Linked DNA regions of Chitinophaga varians. Each later gene encodes a partner of the first gene's protein in a complex. Links are inferred from orthologs where the notes say so. Each region holds a gene or a part of one and is shown in the gene's direction. Other genes may lie near its edges.

Region 1 (5,746 bases):
CTGGGGAACCTTACACCGCAGGTACAGATGAGTGTAATTGACCAGCTGACGGTCCGCCCTAAGCTCATCGTAATGGACACCATGAACTTCTGGATGGAAGTGGCCATGGAAGACCTGCTGAAAGTGCTGAAGAAAGTAGACCTGCTGATGGTGAACGATAGCGAAGCACGTCAGTTGAGCGGTGAATACTCTCTGGTGAAAGCGGCCAAAAAAATTCTGACCATGGGCCCCCGCTACCTGATCATCAAAAAAGGTGAACATGGTGCGCTGCTCTTCCACGAAAACCATGTGTTCTTCGCTCCGGCTATGCCGCTGGACGAGGTATACGACCCAACCGGCGCCGGTGACACCTTCGCAGGTGGTTTTATCGGTTACCTGGCGAAAACCCGCGATATCTCCTTCGAAAACATGAAGACCGCGATCATCGTAGGTTCTGCTATGGCGTCCTTCTGCGTGGAAAAATTTGGTACTTCCCGCCTGACAGAAGTAACGCATGAAGAACTGAATGCCCGTCTGGAACAGTTTGTACAGCTGGTAAACTTCGACATCGACCTGGTATAGGCCAGATAAGTCATATAAAAGGAGCGGCCAACCTGTTCAGGTTGGCCGCTCCTTTTATATGATAGCCCGGAGGAAATTATTTGAAGATCCCGTTCAGGATGGTGGCGAGGCGCAGGCCTCCTTTCAGGAGCTGGTTGTTCATGTCTTCCACAAACACATAGTTGTAGCGGTAACTGAGTTTAGCGTCCGGGTTAGTGTAGCCGTACACTTTGTCTGCCAGCAGGTGAGACTCAAACATCCAGTCAGCGATAGTGCCGCTTTGCAGGGCTTTGACCCGCGCAGGAGTGGCGATGTCGATAGCTTTGGTATATTCCGTGTAGCTGAGCTGCTGAAAGTCGATCAGTTGTTCATCCCATACGCGATGCAGGTTGGATGGCTGGTTGAACCACATGACATTGATTTTGTTGCCGCCCATGTCTTCATCACGCCCGACGTGCAGCGGCTGGTGCATATCGCCCAGCATATGTACGAGGAAGGTGAGGGAAAAAAGCTTCTTTTCTTTGGTCAGCTGTTTGTTTTTCAGGTCACGGACCATCGCCTGTGTTTGAGTGTACAGGTTTTCACCGGTGGCTGCTTTCAGGAGGCTGTCAAATTCCGCGCGGCTGATATTGGCCGGAAAATCGAGATAGTGCCATTTGTTGGTATGGTCGTACTGGTGTGTAGTGTCGGATTTGATGAAATCAGGCCAGTTAGCGATCATAGGCAGGCTTTGGCGGCCCAGGATGTTGGCAATGGCTTTTTTAGCCTGTGGCGTCAGGTGCTGCCAGGCAATCTCTGCTACAATGCGGTGCCCGTTAGGCCCCCAGGCAAAGCTGGCTAAAGGAAGTAAAAAGGCCAGAATCAGGCCTGTCAGGATCTTTTTTCTCATGAGTAAGTCAGTGATTGAAAGGGCAAAAGTAAAGCTCTTTTTTTAACACTTTGACATGTGTCATTTTAGTATTTTTACATACTGCTCAAATGAAATTTTCAATATGCCATTTAAGATACATGCGCCTTATGCTCCCGCTGGTGACCAGCCGGAAGCTATCAGACAATTGACTGAAGGAGTACTGGAAGGTGAACAATATCAGACACTTTTAGGGGTGACCGGATCGGGAAAAACCTTTACGGTGGCCAACGTCATCCAGAATGTACAGCGCCCTACCCTGGTGCTGACCCACAACAAGACCCTGGTTGCCCAGTTATATGGAGAACTTAAACAATTTTTCCCGGAGAATGCGGTGGAATATTTCGTGTCCTACTATGATTACTACCAGCCTGAAGCATATATGCCGGTGAGCGATACCTATATAGAAAAGGACCTCGCCATCAATGAAGAACTGGACAAGTTACGACTGAGGGCCACGTCCAACCTGCTTTCCGGACGCCGTGATATTATTGTGGTGGCCAGCGTTTCCTGTATTTATGGTATGGGTAACCCCACCGAATATGAAAACGGGATTATCCGTATCCACCAGGGACAGACCTTTAGCCGGAACGCCTTCCTCCATGGACTGGTGAATTCCCTGTACAGCCGTACTACCGGCGATTTTAACAGGGGGAATTTCCGCGTACAGGGCGATACGGTAGACATCAACCTGCCTTATGTGGATTATGGTTACCGTATTACCTTCTTTGGTGATGAAATTGAAGAAATAGAAAGCTTCGATGTACAGAACGGAAAACGTATCGGTACCATGGACAATGCGGCCATCTTCCCGGCCAACCTGTACCTTGCGCCTAAAGACATCATGCAGCAGGTGATCTACGAAATACAGGACGAACTGCATGCCCAGGTGGAATATTTTAAATCCAACGGGAAACTGATAGAAGCCCAACGATTGTCCGAAAGAGTAAACTATGATGTGGAGATGATCCGTGAGCTGGGCTACTGTAGCGGTATTGAGAACTATTCCCGTTTCCTGGACCGCCGTAAGCCTGGTACCCGTCCATTCTGCCTGATGGATTATTTCCCGAAGGATTTTCTGTTGGTGATCGATGAAAGCCACGTGACCATTCCGCAGATTGGCGGTATGTATGGTGGCGACCGTTCCCGTAAGCTAAACCTCGTGGAATTCGGTTTCCGCCTGCCTTCAGCGATGGACAACAGGCCGCTCAATTTTTATGAGTTTGAGAACATGGTGAACCAGGCCATCTTCGTGAGTGCTACTCCGGGCGATTATGAGCTGAAAAAGACAGAAGGTATTGTGGTGGAACAGGTGGTCCGTCCGACGGGCCTGCTGGAGCCACCTATTGAAATACGTCCGAGCGTGAACCAGGTGGACGACCTCCTGGATGAAATAGATAAGCGGGTGCTGAAAGGCGACCGTGTGCTGGTGACTACGCTGACCAAACGGATGGCTGAAGAGATGGACAAATACCTGGGACGTATTAATATTAAGTCGCGTTACATCCACTCTGAGGTGGATACGCTGGAGCGTATCGAGATATTGCGCGACCTGCGTTTAGGAAATATCGACGTACTGGTGGGCGTGAACCTGCTGAGGGAAGGGCTTGATCTTCCGGAGGTGTCGCTGGTGGCTATTCTGGATGCCGACAAAGAAGGCTTCCTGCGTGATGAGCGTTCGCTGACGCAGACGGCCGGTCGTGCTGCGCGTAACGTAGACGGGCTGGTGATCTTCTATGCGGACCATATCACGGACAGTATGCAGCGTACGATTGATGAAACCACGCGTCGCCGGGAAAAACAGGCGGCGTATAATGTGGAACATAATATTACGCCAAGGACAGTGCGTAAGAGCAAGGAGCAGATACTCGGACAAACATCAGTATTGGAAATCAAACATTTTGACGAGTCCTCTCCTTATGCCGTGCATGACGTGTCGCTGGTAGCGGAAGATGCTGTACAATTGGCCAAAGAAACGACAGCTTCGGCCAAAACGATTCCGCAGATGGAAAAAGCTATTCAGAAAGTGAAGAAGGACATGGAAAAAGCGGCAAAAGACCTCGACTTTATGGAAGCTGCCCGTTTACGCGACCAGATGTTTGCGATGGAGCGGGAATTGCAGGATATGAAACATTAAATCGTCCTCCGTTTTTAAAAAGTTATATAGAATTATTTATAATATATCACTGGAAAAATTAAGAATCCAGTGATATATTATATATGTGTATAAAGTTGATAAACAATTTACTGTAAAGGATTATAGCTAATCATAGTAACACCTCTCCCTGATTTTATTGAAAAAAACTTAAGCCTCTTAGGTTGATTTGTAATTAATTGATTAAGAGTTTATTATGTTTATGATATCGATTGCAAAATGTACCCCGTAGCAATAGAATAAAAGATTGATATTATTATTTATTGGTATATGATTGAGTTAATCCTAATTTTAATAGCGATTATTCAAATAATTCTATTTTTAGGCCCTTCTATTTGATGTTTTAAATTTCATATCTACTTTTATTTAAGAAATTTAAAAATCAAATGCTATGAAGAAAAGTTCATTCCAAGACTATCTCCCCTTTATTTTTCTGGCGGTAATAGCAGTAATTGGAATTTTTATTCCAGCTCTCCCCAATTTTTCAGATGTTAGTAAATATAATACGGCTGACATCGCCTGGATTCTTGTAGCCTCTTCTTTGGTGTTTTTGATGACTCCCGGCCTTTCCTTCTTTTATGGAGGTATGGTGAACCGGAAAAATGTGATCTCTACCATGATGCAGAGTTTTATTGCAACCGGGTTGATCAGCATAGTATGGGTAGTTGTTGGGTTTAGCCTGGCATTTGGAAAGTCTTATCATGGCATTATCGGTTCTCCTTCTACATATTTTATGTTTAACCATGTTGGTTCCGGCGCTCCCTGGAGCCTGGCTCCCACAATCCCGTTGTTGTTGTTTGCGCTCTTCCAGATGAAGTTCGCCATCATCACGCCGGCGCTGGTGGTAGGTGCAGTAGCGGAAAGAATTCGTTTTACTTCTTATGTACTGTTCATGGTGCTGTTCAGCGTCCTGGTATATGCTCCTATTGCACACTGGACCTGGCATCCGGATGGTATTCTCTTTAAGCTGGGTGTACTGGACTTTGCCGGCGGCACAGTGGTACACATCTCTGCTGGTTGCGCTGCCCTCGCGGGTGCCCTGGTGCTGAAACGCAGAAAAGACCATATTGAAAAGAAAGAACTGCAGCCTGCAAATATTCCCTTTGTACTGTTAGGCACTGGTTTGCTGTGGTTTGGCTGGTTTGGTTTCAACGCCGGTTCTGCACTGGGTGCCAATGCTCTGGCGGCCACCGCTTTTGCCACTACCAATACGGCTACTGCAGCTGCGGGCCTTTCCTGGGTTTTCTTTGATGTGATCCGTGGAAGAAAACCATCGGCGCTCGGTTTCTGCATCGGCGCAGTAGTAGGCCTGGTGGCTATTACACCGGCAGCCGGCTATGTTGCTATCCCGCAAAGCATATTCATCGGCTTTATTGCTGCCATTGTTTCTAATATGGCAGTTCACTGGAAATCAAAAACCAGCATCGACGACACACTGGACGTGTTCCCCTGTCATGGACTCGGTGGTATGGTAGGCATGCTGTTGACCGGCATCTTCGCTACCAAGGCTATCAACGAAGGCGGCAACAACGGCTGGTTCTACGGAAACTTCGAACTGTTCAAAAATCAGGTGCTGGGACTGTTACTGGTAGTGGCTTACAGCTTCACCGTGTCTTATGCTATCTTCAAACTGATCAACCTCATCCATCCGCTGCGGGTTACTGAAGACGAAGAAGCACTCGGTCTGGACGCTACCCAGCACAATGAACACTATCATCCTGCCATGCTGAGTGTAACCGACAACGGATCACTCAAAGAAGAAGAACTGGTGCACTCCTGAAAAGCTGCACCAGTGATGACCCTCCGTGATAGTAAGTTCTTTGAGTTCGATTCTGACCTTTATCAATTTTATTAAGACGTATAGACAATATCGTTTGAAAGATCTGGAATGGATAATTAATGAGATAGCATGCTGTAAATAGTGAAACGCTTTCTTAATTATCCATTCCTAACTATGTAGCATCAGCACGCGCAAGTACGCACACATGTCCCCAAAACAATCCGCAGGAGAAGGCCGCATCATTGCTTACCATTTTATCAACCAAACTATAAGTACATGAAACGAATGCTAACGACCTTATTTGTTATGGGTAACTCCTTTGTTGCCTGGTCTCAATCTTCCGACACCCTGCCGGCACCGGCAT
Region 2 (4,426 bases), 600 kb from region 1 along the record:
CAAACAGGACAAAATACCGGAAGCCGCTGTTCTATGAATACCCAGGAATGGGCTGAGATGTGTTATGATACACCAGTAACCCGCGTTGCAGTAACCCCACTGCAGCTCAGATGGCCAGTATCTGTTGTGCTGAGTTTGCGGGCTTCGGTTCTGGCCGCAGCCCCGAAAGTGAACATACTTTCCTATCCGTTTTCATCATTTTAAAAAATATCCCATAACCGTCCCTTTCAGCCTGCTGGCCATATCCCGCCGGCAAAAGTTAGACGCATGCCCAACTGCCTCTTCAAAATCAGAAGAATCACAGTTTCATTTCGTACTTTTACACCCTCAAAAAAGTCTCAAAAAAGTCGTGATGAAGGCAAATTATTTAGACGAGCTTAACGAAAAACAGCGGGAAGCAGTAACACATATCAATGGCCCCCTGATGATCGTTGCAGGCGCCGGTTCGGGAAAAACAAAAGTACTGACCACGCGTATTGCACACCTGATGCGGAACGGGGTCGACGCGTTTAATATTCTGTCGCTGACTTTTACCAACAAAGCGGCACGTGAAATGAAGGAACGTGTGGAAAAAATCCTGGGAGGCAGCGAAGCCCGCAACCTCTATATCGGTACCTTCCACTCCGTATTTGCCCGCCTTCTCCGTGCAGAAGCACACCGGCTGGGCTATCCCAACGATTTTACCATCTACGATGCAGATGACGCCAAAAGCGTGGTGAAAACCATCGTGAACGAGCTTAACCTCGACGATAAGCACTATAAACCCAACTTCGTATACAACCGGATCTCCGCTGCCAAAAACAGCCTCATGGGACCGGAAGAATATCAGCTCGACCATCTCGTGCAACAGGAAGACATGCGGGCCAACAGGCCTCTGATCGGCAAGATCTACGATATGTACGCCAAACGCTGCTTTAAAAACGGCGCGATGGACTTCGATGATCTCCTCTTTAAAATGTACGTGCTGCTCAAAAGCTTTCCCGAAGTACTGCACAAATACCAGCATAAGTTTAAATATATCATGATCGATGAGTACCAGGATACCAACCCTGCTCAGTACGAGATCATCAAACTGCTGGGCGCTGTCAACGAAAATATATGCGTGGTAGGTGATGATGCCCAAAGTATCTACTCCTTCCGCGGCGCCACCATCCAGAACATCCTCCAGTTTGAAAAAGACTACGACGACGTGAAGGTGGTGAAACTGGAACAAAACTACCGCAGCACCAAATCTATCCTGAGCGTGGCCAATGAAGTGATTGCCCATAACAAGGGACAGATCGAAAAAAACCTGTGGACCGACAATACGGAAGGTGATACCATCAAACTGGTACGCACCATGACCGATAATGAAGAGGGGAAATTCGTAGCGGACACCATCGCGGAACAAAAACTGCGCAACCACTACGAAAACCGTGATTTCGTTATCCTTTACCGTACCAACGCCCAGAGCCGTTCCTTCGAGGAAAGCCTGCGGCGGAAAGCCATTCCCTACCGCATCTTCGGCGGCCTTTCGTTCTACCAGCGTAAGGAAATCAAGGACTTTGTGGCCTACCTCCGTGTAACCATGAACACCCGTGACGAAGAAGCGCTGAAAAGAATCATCAACTACCCGGTACGTGGCATCGGTAAAACCACCCTGGAAAAAACCATTGTGCTCGCCAACGAACACAACATCACCATGTGGGAAGTGCTGGAAAGGGCCCGGGAGTTCGGTTTCAAAGGCGGCACCCTTGAGGCCATCGAAGCCTTTGTAGTGATGATTAAAAGTTTCCAGGCACTGCTGACCACGCACAACGCTTACGATGTAGCGGTAGTAGTGGGCAAATCCACCAATATCGTAAAAGAACTGTTCAACGATAAAACCACTGAAGGCCTCGCCCGCTATGAAAACGTGCAGGAATTGTTGAACTCCATCAAGGAGTTCACCGAAACGCCCGATGAAGAAGGCGAGCTGCTGGACAAAAGCATGGGCTCCTATCTGCAGCAGATCACACTGCTTACAGATGCAGACCAGGGCAACGACGAAGACAGCAATGTGGTGAAGCTGATGACCATCCACGCGGCCAAAGGGCTGGAGTTCCCCGTGGTATTTACAGTGGGCCTCGAAGAAACCCTGTTCCCCAGCGGGATGTCTATCAATACCCGGGAAGAGCTGGAAGAGGAAAGGCGTTTGTTCTATGTGGCCATTACCCGCGCTAAAGCAAGGCTGTGGCTTACACACGCCAACAGCCGCTACCGCTTCGGTAACCTGGTACAGAATGAGCCCAGCCGCTTCCTGGAAGAGATGCCGGAGAAATTCATTGACCGCAGTTATGCCGGCGGCGGAAGTGTCCGCAACGCTTTTGGCGGCGGCAACACCGCCGGATGGGGCGGTGGCAGCAATATGGGCAATATGTTTGACCGGATGCAGAAAAAGACGCCCGGACAACCAGCCTCCCAGCCGTCTTCTCCCAAACCGGCACCACGGCCAACTTCTCCCGCCACCACCCATGTGCCTACACCAGGCTTCGCCCCGGATGATCCGGCAGGCATGGAACCAGGTATGCAGGTGGAGCACCAGAAATTTGGCTTCGGTACCATCATGGGCATGGAAGGCGCTCCCAACAACAGGATCGCGACAGTGGTTTTCCCTAAAGGCGGCGGCGAAAAGAAAATTATGCTTAACTACGCCAAGCTGAGGATCGTAAGATAACCTGCATGGAAAAAGAACTGGAGATGCTGCGCCGCTACTGTGCCTATCAGGAGCGGTGCCATCAGGAAGTGAAATATAAATGCCTGGAGCTGGGACTACGGGGCGATGCAGTGGAAGAAGCCATTGCGGAACTGATAGCAGACAATTTCCTGAATGAGGAAAGATATGCCAAAGCTTTTGCCGGCGGCAAATTCAGGATAAAACAATGGGGCCGCAATAAAATAAAGGCGGAACTGAAACAGAAACAAGTGTCTGACTACTGCATCCGCAAAGGGCTGGCAGAGATTGACGAAGACGACTACTACGCTGTATTGTTGAAGCTGGCTGACAGGAAATGGCAGTCACTAGACCGTGAAACTGCGCTCAAACGGCGGTACAAAACCACGCAACACCTTTTGCAGCGCGGATTTGAAAGCTCCCTGATTAACGATGTGCTTGAAGAAATTGCAAATAATGATGCCTGAAATCAGCATAATTTGAAAAGTTTCTAATGCCTCAGGCAGTACATTTGTAGCTATAATACCCGATAATGGCAGATTTAAAAGTTACACTGATACAATCCCGGCTTTACTGGGAGGATATTGCGGCAAACCTGCAGATGTTCGATGAAAAAATCGACAGCATTGGTGAGCGGACAGAAGTGGTATTTTTACCCGAAATGTTCAGCACCGGCTTCAGCATGCAGCCGGAGAAACTGGCGGAAACCATGGACGGAAGCGCTGTGCAGTGGATGAAGAAAAAGGCTGCGGAAAAAAATATCATCCTCACCGGCAGCCTGATCATCGAAGAAAATGGTCATTATGTAAACCGCCTCATCTGGATGCTGCCCAACGGCACCTATGGCACCTACGATAAGCGCCACCTGTTTGGTTATGCCGGCGAACATGAGCATTACCAGCCGGGCAACAAACGGCTGATTGCCCAGGTGAAAGGCTGGAAAATCAATCTGAATATCTGTTATGATATGCGTTTCCCGGTATGGGCCCGCAATACCATCCAGGAAGACGGCACCCCCGCCTATGATGTGCTGGTATATGTGGCCAACTGGCCGGAACGCCGCAGCACTGCATGGACCACACTGCTGCAGGCCCGCGCCATCGAAAACCAGTGTTACGCTATCGGCGTTAACAGGGTCGGCGATGACGGCAATAAAATCTACCACAGCGGCGAAACCAGCCTGATAGATCCTATGGGAGAAGTTATCTACCGCAAATCACACGACGAGGATATTTTTACGTATACCCTTCAACGTGACAGGCTGGAAGAAGTCAGGAAAAACATTCCTTTCCTGAAAGATGCCGACAACTTCACTATTCTCAGTAACGAACTCGTTTAACCTTTATCATAGATGCTCCTGCAGGCCGTACACCACATCGCTGTTATTTGTGCTGATTACCATCGTAGCAAAGCCTTTTATACCGATGTGCTGGGCTTGCAGGTCATCCGGGAGGTATACCGCGAAGAGCGGGACTCCTGGAAGCTGGACCTGGCGCTGGGCGACCAGTATGTGATAGAGCTTTTTTCTTTCCCCGGTCCGCCTCCGCGCCCCAGTCGGCCCGAAGCCTGTGGCCTCCGGCACCTTGCCTTTGCGGTGAACGATATCGCTGCTGCGGTACAGCAACTGCAACAGAAAGGCGTAACCACCGAACCCATTCGCACAGACCCTTACACCGGTAAGCGTTTCACTTTTTTTACTGACCCTGATGGCCTACCTTTAGAGTTGTACGAGCA

The links. The genes of interacting proteins can lie anywhere in the genome.
Region 2: the proteins of uvrB (region 1) and HGH92_RS12965 are in contact, whole or in part, in a crystal structure (PDB 7EGT), measured with the Thermus thermophilus proteins. The link is inferred for Chitinophaga varians from one-to-one orthologs. Residues at the interface, in WP_096411307.1 of Thermus thermophilus: Glu23, Leu25, Arg26, Asp27, Gly28, Glu29, Arg30, Phe31, Arg55, Glu326, Asp327, Phe328, Glu379, Ser382, Gln383, His398, Gly400, Arg401; in WP_096412145.1 of Thermus thermophilus: His654, Arg656, Phe657, Gln666, Asp668, Glu669, Lys680, Arg681, Leu682, Ser683, Lys685, Tyr686, Ala687.

The regions. Positions count from the first base shown.
Region 1 is NZ_JABAIA010000001.1:2,552,289-2,558,034, reverse strand. What follows is about bases 1,119-4,058. They hold uvrB (excinuclease ABC subunit UvrB), read left to right. Parts: upstream 1,119-1,532; coding sequence 1,533-3,584; downstream 3,585-4,058. Other genes in these bases: HGH92_RS10390 (ammonium transporter), read left to right, coding at 3,994-4,058; HGH92_RS10400 (S1/P1 nuclease), read right to left, coding at 1,119-1,429. Also shown: HGH92_RS10405 (PfkB family carbohydrate kinase), read left to right, coding at 1-561; more of HGH92_RS10400, read right to left, coding at 638-1,118; more of HGH92_RS10390, read left to right, coding at 4,059-5,382; HGH92_RS10385 (porin), read left to right, coding at 5,659-5,746. UniProt on the Escherichia coli protein: The UvrABC repair system catalyzes the recognition and processing of DNA lesions. A damage recognition complex composed of 2 UvrA and 2 UvrB subunits scans DNA for abnormalities.
Region 2 is NZ_JABAIA010000001.1:3,158,739-3,163,164, forward strand. The notes cover bases 1-3,023. They hold HGH92_RS12965 (ATP-dependent helicase), read left to right. Parts: upstream 1-352; coding sequence 353-2,695; downstream 2,696-3,023. Other genes in these bases: HGH92_RS12970 (regulatory protein RecX), read left to right, coding at 2,701-3,023. In the rest of the region: more of HGH92_RS12970, read left to right, coding at 3,024-3,159; HGH92_RS12975 (amidohydrolase), read left to right, coding at 3,225-4,031; HGH92_RS12980 (VOC family protein), read left to right, coding at 4,044-4,426. UniProt on the Escherichia coli protein: A helicase with DNA-dependent ATPase activity. Unwinds DNA duplexes with 3'-5' polarity. Translocates on single-stranded DNA with 3'-5' polarity. Initiates unwinding more efficiently from a nicked substrate than double-stranded DNA.